3 regions of the Rahnella sp. 1L-D-7-B-C2 genome follow, and region 1 is predicted to be linked to each of the others. Evidence: predicted binding sites of a transcription regulator. Region 1 holds the regulator's gene; each other region holds the start of a gene.
What was found. The regulator LexA, encoded in region 1, represses DNA repair genes until DNA is damaged. The targets are predictions, from matches to a motif close to TNCTGTATGTACATACAGNA.
Positions count from the first base shown of each region.

Region 2: rmuC (DNA recombination protein RmuC) is a predicted target of LexA. The motif match lies at 1,607-1,626, and genes of this name have one in related genera.
Region 3: sulA (SOS-induced cell division inhibitor SulA) is a predicted target of LexA. The motif match lies at 1,246-1,265, and genes of this name have one in related genera.

Region 1 covers NZ_JBXAVQ010000024.1:25,450-28,713, reverse strand. Annotated here, with positions in the region: gene plsB (glycerol-3-phosphate 1-O-acyltransferase PlsB) at 1-947, opposite strand, end outside; gene AC0Z7K_RS22375 (diacylglycerol kinase) at 1,088-1,456, shown strand; gene lexA (transcriptional repressor LexA) at 1,576-2,184, shown strand; gene dinF (MATE family efflux transporter DinF) at 2,309-3,264, shown strand, end outside.
Region 2 covers NZ_JBXAVQ010000011.1:17,726-20,989, reverse strand. Annotated here, with positions in the region: gene udp (uridine phosphorylase) at 64-825, shown strand; gene AC0Z7K_RS16900 (DedA family protein) at 984-1,511, shown strand; gene rmuC (DNA recombination protein RmuC) at 1,669-3,189, shown strand.
Region 3 covers NZ_JBXAVQ010000001.1:370,181-373,444, forward strand. Annotated here, with positions in the region: gene yccS (YccS family putative transporter) at 1-393, shown strand, start outside; gene AC0Z7K_RS01680 (TfoX/Sxy family DNA transformation protein) at 413-1,066, opposite strand; gene sulA (SOS-induced cell division inhibitor SulA) at 1,286-1,792, shown strand; gene ompA (porin OmpA) at 2,149-3,225, shown strand.

The DNA.
Region 1 (3,264 bases):
TAAGACAGCAGCAGATAATCCATGTGGCTGCGGTGGCAGGGCACATACACGATTTCCTGACCGTCCTGCGCTAACTGGCGCACGCGCTCGGCGTTATTCACGTTGATGCCTTTATACAGGCGGTTCCACGTCCAGCTCAGTACGCGGTCGGAAAGGCGCACGGCTTCATAAGAGAAGTTCGCGGCAATCTCTTCCATCAGCGCGATAGCGTTTTGCTGGGCCTTTTCGTGTGAAATCTTTTTGCTGCGCGCTTCATCTTCAATGGCTTTTTCAATGGCTTTCGAGGCCAGCAGCTTATTGAATAAATCCTGACGGGCAGGCAGGCGCGGGCCGACTGCTGCCAAACGCAGGCGAGAGAAGTGCATTCGCGCCACGCGGGCGAGCTTTTGCGCGATGGTTTTATCCGTACCGTGCTCGGTCGCCATGTAGCGCAACGACACCGTATTAGAGAAGCGGACAAAACTGTCGCGGCCTAGCCACAACACGGCGAAGAATTTCTGAATGCCGTTCAGCACGCGCAGATGCGGCGTATCCTGACCTTCACGGCCCGGTGCACGTCCGAACATCACCGAGACGGGCAACATCTGAATGTCTAAATCCGGATTATTACGGTGCAGATCCAGATAGTCGTGGAACAGCTTTACGGATTCCTGCTTCGGCGTGTAATACGAAAACACGCGCGGGCCTTCAGCGATAAACACATGGCTTGGCAGCAGTGTGCCGTCGATATCCAGCGGAATCAGCGGATCGGGCAAATTCTGGGCAAGACACTGCGCACGCAGGGTCAGCAAATCTGCTTTGGAGTTATAAGGTAATACGTACAGGATCGGGCGCGTCGGGTCTAAGTGCAACTCGGTCACCGGATCTGTAGGTATGACTTTGCTCTTTACCAGCAATGAAAGCGGTAAATTCAATAATGTGTAATAAAGTCTACGCCAACCTGACATAAAAACGTGAAGCCTCTTGTTAGCCATTTCGCCGCAAGGATACCAGAAAGCTCAAATGAGATCTGTGGTGATGAGAGACCATTAAACCGCTAAAATGCATCAAACACCCGAAGGACTACCCCTCAAGGATCAGTAACAGAATGGCGAACCAAGTCACTGGATTTACCCGAATTTATAAAGCAGCCGGATATTCATGGAAAGGGCTGAAAGCGGCATGGCAAAATGAAGCGGCTTTCCGTCAGGAAGCCAGTGCGGCTATCCCCTTAATTTTGCTCTCATTCTGGTTCGATGTGAGCAGCATCGAACGCATCCTGCTAATCGGCTCGGTGGTCCTGGTTTGCGTGGTGGAATTGCTCAACAGCGCCGTGGAATGCGCAATCGACCGCATCGGGCCTGAGTTTCACGTGCTCTCAGGACGTGCCAAAGACATCGGGTCGGCTGCTGTACTGTTGACCATCATATTGGCGATTTTTGTCTGGGTCAGCATCTTTTGGCCGCGATGGTTCTGATTTGGAATCTGTATTCCAGGAATCGCGCTTATGCACTGTTTTTATTCAATCTTAGGTTTTCATTGCCCGTATAGCTGTATATACTCACAGCTAGACTGTATAAACAACCAGGGGGCGGAATGAAAGCTTTAACGACCAGACAACAAGAGGTCTATGACCTGATTCGCGATCATATCTCCACTACGGGTATGCCACCAACCCGCGCGGAGATTGCCGCTCGTCTTGGGTTCCGTTCCCCGAATGCTGCGGAAGAACACCTGAAAGCTCTGGCGCGTAAAGGCGTCATTGAGATTGTCTCCGGGGCTTCGCGCGGTATCCGTCTGCTGATGGAAGAAGAAGAAGGTTTACCGCTCATTGGCCGTGTAGCCGCCGGTGAACCTCTGCTGGCTCAGCAACATATCGAAGGACACTATCAGGTAGATCCCGCGATGTTTAAACCGAGCGCGGATTTCCTGCTGCGCGTTAGCGGTATGTCGATGCGCGATATTGGGATTCTTGATGGTGATCTTCTGGCCGTGCATAAAACGCAGGACGTGCGTAATGGCCAGGTTGTCGTCGCCCGTATCGATGATGAAGTCACGGTAAAACGCCTGAAGAAACAAGGCAACGTGGTGCAGTTACTGCCTGAAAACAGCGAGTTCCAGCCGATTGTGGTGGATCTGCGTGAGCAAAACTTCAGCATTGAAGGCTTAGCGGTTGGTGTTATTCGCAACGGCGACTGGATCTAATCAGTCAACGAAAATGCGATTTCTGCGCTTTCCCCTGAACTAAGTCACACGAATTTCGCATCATCGCCCCTCACGGGGCGATTTCATTTTAGGCATATCCTGAACCTCCGGCATGAGATTCTCTATGCAACATCAATCCCTTCTGCAAAAGTTTCAACACACTTTTCTGAGCCCGACCGATAAAGCCCTCTGGATGCTCGCGCTGCCAATGATCTTTTCTAATATCACTGTGCCTTTGCTGGGACTGGTGGATACGGCAGTGATCGGTCATCTCGACAGCCCGGATTATCTCGGCGGCGTCGCGGTGGGTTCGATGATCACCACCTTCCTGTTCATGATGCTGCTGTTCCTGCGCATGAGTACCACCGGTATGACCGCGCAGGCGCTCGGCGCGAAAGATAAAGTCCTGCTGGCGCGCGCTTTTGTGCAGCCTTTTCTTCTGGCTGTGCTGGCGGGTGTGGTGATTTTATTGTTCCGTCATCCGCTGATGGAAGGGGCTTTTTACATTGTTGGCGGCAGTCAGTCGGTGCTGGAACAGGCGCGGCTGTTTATTGAAATCCGTTGGATTAGCGCGCCCGCTTCTCTGGCAAATCTGGTGATCCTGGGCTGGCTCCTCGGAATTCAATACGTGCGCGGGCCGGTGATTTTACTGATTGCCGGTAACCTGCTTAACATCGTGCTGGATCTGTGGCTGGTGATAGGGCTCGGCTGGAATGTACAGGGCGCAGCGACGGCAACTGCCTGTTCGGAGTATTTCACGCTGTTCATCGGGCTGTGTTTTGTCTGGCGTGTGATGAAGCGCTGGGGGATCACTTTCCCGCTGCTGACCTCATCGTGGCGCGGCGACTTGCACCGGTTGCTGAGTCTCAACCGTGACATTATGCTGCGTTCGTTACTACTCCAGCTCTGTTTCGCCTCGCTGACTATTCTCGGGGCGCGGCTCGGCAGCCATATTGTTGCGGTGAATGCCGTTCTGATGAATCTTCTGACCTTTACAGCTTTTGCGCTCGATGGCTTTGCTTACGCGATTGAAGCCCATTCCGGTGAGGCGTTTGGTGCCCGTAACCGTGAAAAACTGCT
Region 2 (3,264 bases), on a different contig from region 1:
TTCAGTACAGTTGCCGGGTGTTCCTCCTGCCAATAATTGACCTTACACACAGAGGAGTTTGTTATGTCTCAGCCTGAAGTTTTCCACCTTGGCCTGACCAAAAAAGATTTAAACGGTGCGACGCTGGCGATTGTTCCCGGCGACCCTGAGCGCGTGGAGAAGATTGCCAAACTGATGGAAAACCCGGTTCGCCTGGCTTCCCACCGCGAATTTACATCATGGCGCGCTGAGCTTGACGGCAAATCTGTGATCGTCTGCTCAACCGGTATCGGTGGCCCGTCAACGTCTATCGCAGTCGAGGAGCTGGCACAGCTCGGTATCCGCACCTTCCTGCGCGTTGGTACTACGGGTGCCATCCAGCCGCATATCAATGTCGGCGACGTTTTGGTGACGACCGCAGCTGTGCGCCTTGACGGGGCTAGCCTGCACTTTGCACCGATGGAATTCCCGGCAGTGGCCGATTTCGCCTGTACTACAGCGCTGGTCGCTGCGGCAGAAGCCGTGGGCGCACAAACACATATCGGCGTAACTGCCTCTTCCGACACCTTCTATCCGGGTCAGGAGCGTTATGATACTTACTCCGGCCGTGTTGTTCGTCGTTTCAAAGAATCGATGAAAGAGTGGCAGGAAATGGGCGTGATGAACTACGAAATGGAATCTGCCACCTTGCTGACCATGTGCGCAAGTCAGGGTCTGCGTGCAGGTATGGTTGCCGGTGTCATTGTGAACCGCACGCAGCAGGAAATTCCTAACGCGGAAACCATGAAAAAGACCGAAAGCCATGCAGTGAAGATTGTCGTCGAAGCCGCACGCCGCCTGATTTAATTTTTACAAAATCAGAACAACACATCACATCTATGGGCTGCCTCCGGCGGCCCATTTTTTTGCCCATTTCAAAGGATCTGTTAAGGTCAGGTTTGTAGTGAGTCTGGAATAATCACTTTCATTACGCCTCCGATTCCATGAAACAAGGAACTCCATTTTTGACTGTTAACGAGATTCTGGATTACACCACCACGTTTATTCGCGCACATCAGGTGTGGGCTGCGCCCATCGTTTTCTTTCTGGCATTCGGTGAATCACTGGCCTTTCTTTCATTGCTCCTTCCCGCGACTTTTATTTTGCTTGGGCTCGGCGCGCTGATTGGCGAAACCGGTATCCCTTTCTGGCCCATTTGGGCAGCGGCAGCGGCCGGTGCGTTCCTGGGCGACTGGCTGTCGTACTGGGTCGGTTCCCATTATCAGGATCGTGTCGGCAACTTCTGGCCGTTCTCCCGTCATCCGCAAATGCTTGTACGTGGTCACGCTTTTTTTGATAAATGGGGCATGCCGGGCGCGTTTATTGGTCGCTTCTTTGGCCCGCTTCGTGCTGTCGTCCCGTTAGTCGCGGGTATCTGTGGTATGCCGCAAAAGTATTTCCAGATTGCCAATATCACTTCCGCGCTGATCTGGGCCTTCGGTATTCTGGCACCCGGCGCCTTTGGCATTCAATGGCTCAGCCGCTGGTTTTAAATCCTGCTCTCTGTGAATGACTGCCGCAAGGGGGAAAGCGCAGGGAAATTTCTTTTTGGAAGACATCCCGCAAAGCCTTAATGCAACAGAAAATAGACTGGACATCCATACAGCCTGCTATTACCGTGACCGCAGATGACTTTAAGAAGGAAAAAGCGTGGATATCAGCATTCTGACGGCCCTTGGCGCGGGGTTAATCGGCTTGTTAGTAGGCTGGCTGCTGGCCAGTTTACGGCAGCAGCAACAGCAGACTGAGTTCGAGACTCAGCGCCGTTTGCTTGAGCAATCTCTTGAGCAGCTGAAGGGCGAAAATGACGCGCTGAAAGGCGAACGGCAGGCCTCGTTGCAGCAAATCCGTGAAGCTGAACTGGAGTTACGGAAACTTCACAGCATGCAGGCGGCCAGCCAGGAAAAACTGCAACTGCTGACGCACTGGCAAAACGAATGTGAACAGCTTAATCAGGAGCTGCGAGCGCAACGTGAAATCAACAGCGCACAGGAAGCCGAGTTACGCGAGGTGTCGACCCGTCTGGATGAAACACGTATGGCCGCCGAAGATAAGCAGCGGCTGCTGATCAACAGCGAACAGCGTCTGAGCAGCCAGTTTGAAAATCTCGCGAACCGAATCTTCGAACAAAACGGCCGGCGCGCCGACGAACAGAACAAACAAAGCCTCGATAAACTATTGTTGCCGCTCCGCGAGCAACTGGATGGTTTCCGTCGTCAGGTGCAGGACAGCTTCGGGCAGGAGGCACGTGAGCGACATACGCTGGCGCACGAGATCCGCAATCTGCAGCAACTTAATGTTGAAATGGCGCGTGAAGCCGTCAACCTCACCAAAGCGCTGAAAGGTGATAATAAGACGCAGGGAAACTGGGGCGAGGTGGTGCTGAGCCGTGTGCTGGAAGCCTCCGGTCTGCGTGAGGGATACGAATACCAGACGCAGGTTAGCGTTCAGGTGGACAGTAACAGCCGGATGCAGCCGGACGTGGTGGTACGTCTGCCGCAGAATAAAGACGTGGTGATCGACGCGAAAATGACGCTGGTGGCCTACGAACGTTACTTCAACAGTGAAGACGACAGCGAGCGTGAGCTGGCGCTCAGCGAACATATCGCGTCGGTGCGCGGGCATATTCGCTTACTGGGGCGCAAAGATTATCAGCAGCTTCCGGGTCTTCGCAGCCTCGATTATGTGCTGATGTTTATTCCCGTTGAGCCTGCTTTTCTGCTGGCCATCGACCGTGAACCCGAATTGATCAGCGAAGCGCTCCGTCACAATATTATGCTGGTCAGCCCGACGACTCTGCTGGTCGCATTACGTACCATCAGCAACTTGTGGCGCTATGAGCATCAGAGTCAGAATGCCAAACGTATTGCCGATCGCGCCGCCCGCCTGTATGACAAACTGCGTCTGTTCGTCGACGATATGGAGTCGATGGGTCAAAGTCTGGATAAAGCGCAGGGAAGTTATCGTTCCGCAATGAATAAACTCTCGCAAGGGCGTGGTAATCTCATTGGGCAGGTAGAAAGTTTCCGCGCGCTGGGCGTTGAAGTTAAACGGCCGATCAGCCCATCTCTGGCCGAGATGGCAAAAGCGGAAAACGAACCTGAAGATACCGCATCTCTACCCGACACCTCTGATGCGGAAGAAGAACCGACGTTGAACCCGAACGAATGATGACGATAGGCTAGCGGCACCCTGTTTTCACAGATTTTATGATTCAACCGATGAATCTTTGCAACATGTTGAATC
Region 3 (3,264 bases), on a different contig from region 1:
GAACTGGCTTCGGTGGTCTCCAACATGAGCTCCGAGAAAAATAACGATCCTGCTACGCTCGACGCTGCATTCAGACTGTTATGCCTCAATCACACTATGCTGAGCTACATTTCAGCACTCGGTGCGCACCGGGAGAAGCTTGAAGATACTGAAACACTTCACCTGCTCGATGATGCGGCGTGTTGTGTGGATGGTGCTCTCAATCATATGCCGACAGAAACAGACCGGATACAGCGCGCGCTTAATCATCTGACTGCGCGGATCCAATTACGAACGACAGAATCCGACAGTAAAGAACAGCTCGTACTTCAGCAGATTGGCTTGCTGGTGGCTCATTTACCTGAGCTCACCAGCCTAAACAACAAAATTCTGCCCGGACAAAGTCATCCCTGAGAAGCACGTCCCGCGCCAGTCAACTTGCTGCGACGTTATGTGTATTTTGACGTTGCTGCTCCAGCCGCTCTTGCTGATGGTTATACCACTGAGTTAACAACTCACGGGATGCCATTGGCAAAGCCGCTTCATGAAAGCCCAGAATTGCGCCCTCAAGAGCCATCAATATGTTAATGCTCAGATCCTTTTTGACTGCGCAGAGCTTTTCATACGTCACACATGCCCCTTGCAGGCGAAGATCATCTGAATTTTCGATCCCCACTTCCCATAGCATTCTTTCCAATGCCAGCGTCAGATTAGGTAAGTCTTTGAGCCGCCCGGCTTCGTTGTTTTTTCGTCTGTCGATATCACGTTGCATTCCTCGCAGAGAAAGCATTGCCATCTGACGCAATGCTCTCGGATTCTCCCACTGGGCTTTACTCACCTTAAAATAACGGAGCAGAACGGCCATCCCGCGTTTTCGATAAATCAGCCTTTCCATGCCCTGTTCACAAAAATATTGTTCGGTTTCATGGCTCGCACGCAGATACAGCTCACCGTCTGAGACCAGGGCGAACATCACGCGATTGGCCGATAAACTGTACCCTCCAAACTGTGAGCGGGCGCGAATATTACCGAATGAAGCGAAGAGTTCCATACACTGAAGAATACGTTTTTTTGACTGACTTATCATTGCGTTATCCTTTTCACATTAATTCCATACACCCCATTTATGGGTTAGCTAAACAGCTAAAATCAAAATACGCAATGTGGTGCATCCCGCCAAATACAAAATGCATTTGCAGCCTGTTACCTTCGAAATTTGCGAGATATCTTGGAAAAAATTGGGTTGATCTTTGTTCACCACCAGAGTACTGTACATTCATACAGTAACTCACTGGGGTACACCATTATGCGAACTCAACAACATGCAAATCATCATTTTAGTCAGCTTGCTTTGCCGGTAAGTCATCCACAGGTAAATATGTCTGCATCCCTGAATAATGGTCTGATCACTGAGTTCGTCTATAGTGCGAGCCAACCTGCTTTTGCCCAGTTACTCCTGCCTCTGCTTCACCATCTCGGTACACAGTCACGCTGGCTGTTATGGCTTACTCCACAACAAAAACTGAGTCGTGTATGGCTGTCTGAATCGGGTTTGCCCGTTGATAAAATGGTTCAGGTGAATCAGATTACGGCGATGTCGACAGTAGATGCGATGGAAAAAGCGCTTCAAACAGGAAATTACAGCGTGGTGTTGGGATGGCTACCCGAATTGAATGATGTGGAGAGAGAAAGACTGCAAATTGCAGCACGTCAGGGAGGGGCTTACGGGTTCATTATGAAGCCAACAAATGAGCAAAGTTCAGCCAATGGACATCACTCAACAGTAAAAATTCACTCGTCTGTATATCATTAGTTCAAATTAGGAATGTTCTGATGAAAATAATACGGAACTTAGTGATTTGTGCTGGAACAAGCGCCAAAGCCAGTAAAAACGGGCATTCCTGACACAGTTATCCTCCAAGTTTTGTCATCAAAAGGTCAAACACGTTAAAAAATGTGTACGTTTTTCCCTTTTTTTCCACGGTGTTAACACTTCAAGCTTGTAAGTTTCGCGCCACGTTGTAGACTTTACAACGCCAAGGTTGCTCTATAATGCCAACGTAAAGTGGCAAGTTCCTAATTGACGCAATAACCTTGGCGTAAGGATTTTAACCAAGGGCTTACAGCTTAAAGCTCAATTGCCTATTTGGATGATAACGAGGCGCAAAAATGAAAAAGACAGCTATCGCATTAGCAGTGGCACTGGCAGGTTTCGCTACCGTAGCGCAAGCCGCCCCTAAAGATAACACCTGGTATACCGGTGGTAAATTGGGCTGGTCCCAATACCATGACACTGGTTTCGCAAACGCTTACGAAGGTATCGGCAACGGCCCTACCCACGAAAGCCAACTGGGTGCAGGTGCGTTCTTGGGTTACCAAGCGAACCAATACCTGGGCTTTGAAATGGGATATGACTGGCTTGGTCGCATGCCTTCTAAAGGCAGCGTAAACAACGGCGCGTTCAAAGCACAAGGCGTTCAGCTGGCTGCTAAATTGAGCTACCCACTGACTGACGATCTGGACATCTACACCCGTCTGGGTGGTATGGTCTGGCGTGCAGACTCTAAAGGTAACTTCAACAATGGCGCAGCTGGCCGCATCAGCGACCACGACACCGGTGTTTCTCCACTGGCAGCAGTTGGTGTTGAATACGCAGTTACCAAAAACTGGGCTACCCGTCTGGATTACCAGTGGGTTAACAACATCGGTGACGCAGCTACAGTTGGCGCACGTCCTGATAACGGCATGCTGGCTGTGGGTGTTTCTTACCGTTTCGGTCAAGATGAAGCAGCTGCTCCAGTTGTTGCTCCGGCACCAGCTCCAGCTCCAGTTGTAGAGACTAAGAAATTCACTCTGAAATCTGACGTTCTCTTCAACTTCAACAAAGCGACTCTGAAACCAGAAGGCCAACAGGCTCTGGATCAGCTGTACAGCCAGTTGAGCTCAATCGATCCTAAAGACGGTTCTGTTATCGTTCTGGGTTACACCGACCGTATCGGTTCAGAACAATACAACCAGAAACTGTCTGAGCAACGTGCTCAGAGCGTAGTAGATTACCTGGTATCTAAAGGTATCCCTGCTAACAAGATCTCTGCACAAGGCCAGGGTAAATCTAACCCAGTTACTGGTTCTACCTGTGACTCCGTTAAAGGCCGTGCTGCTCTGATCGACTGCCTGGCACCAGACCGTCGTGTAGAAATCGAAGTTAAAGGCTACAAAGATACTGTTACTCAGCCACAGGCTTAATAACACTCTTTAGCTTTTGCTACAGATATCAAAAACCCC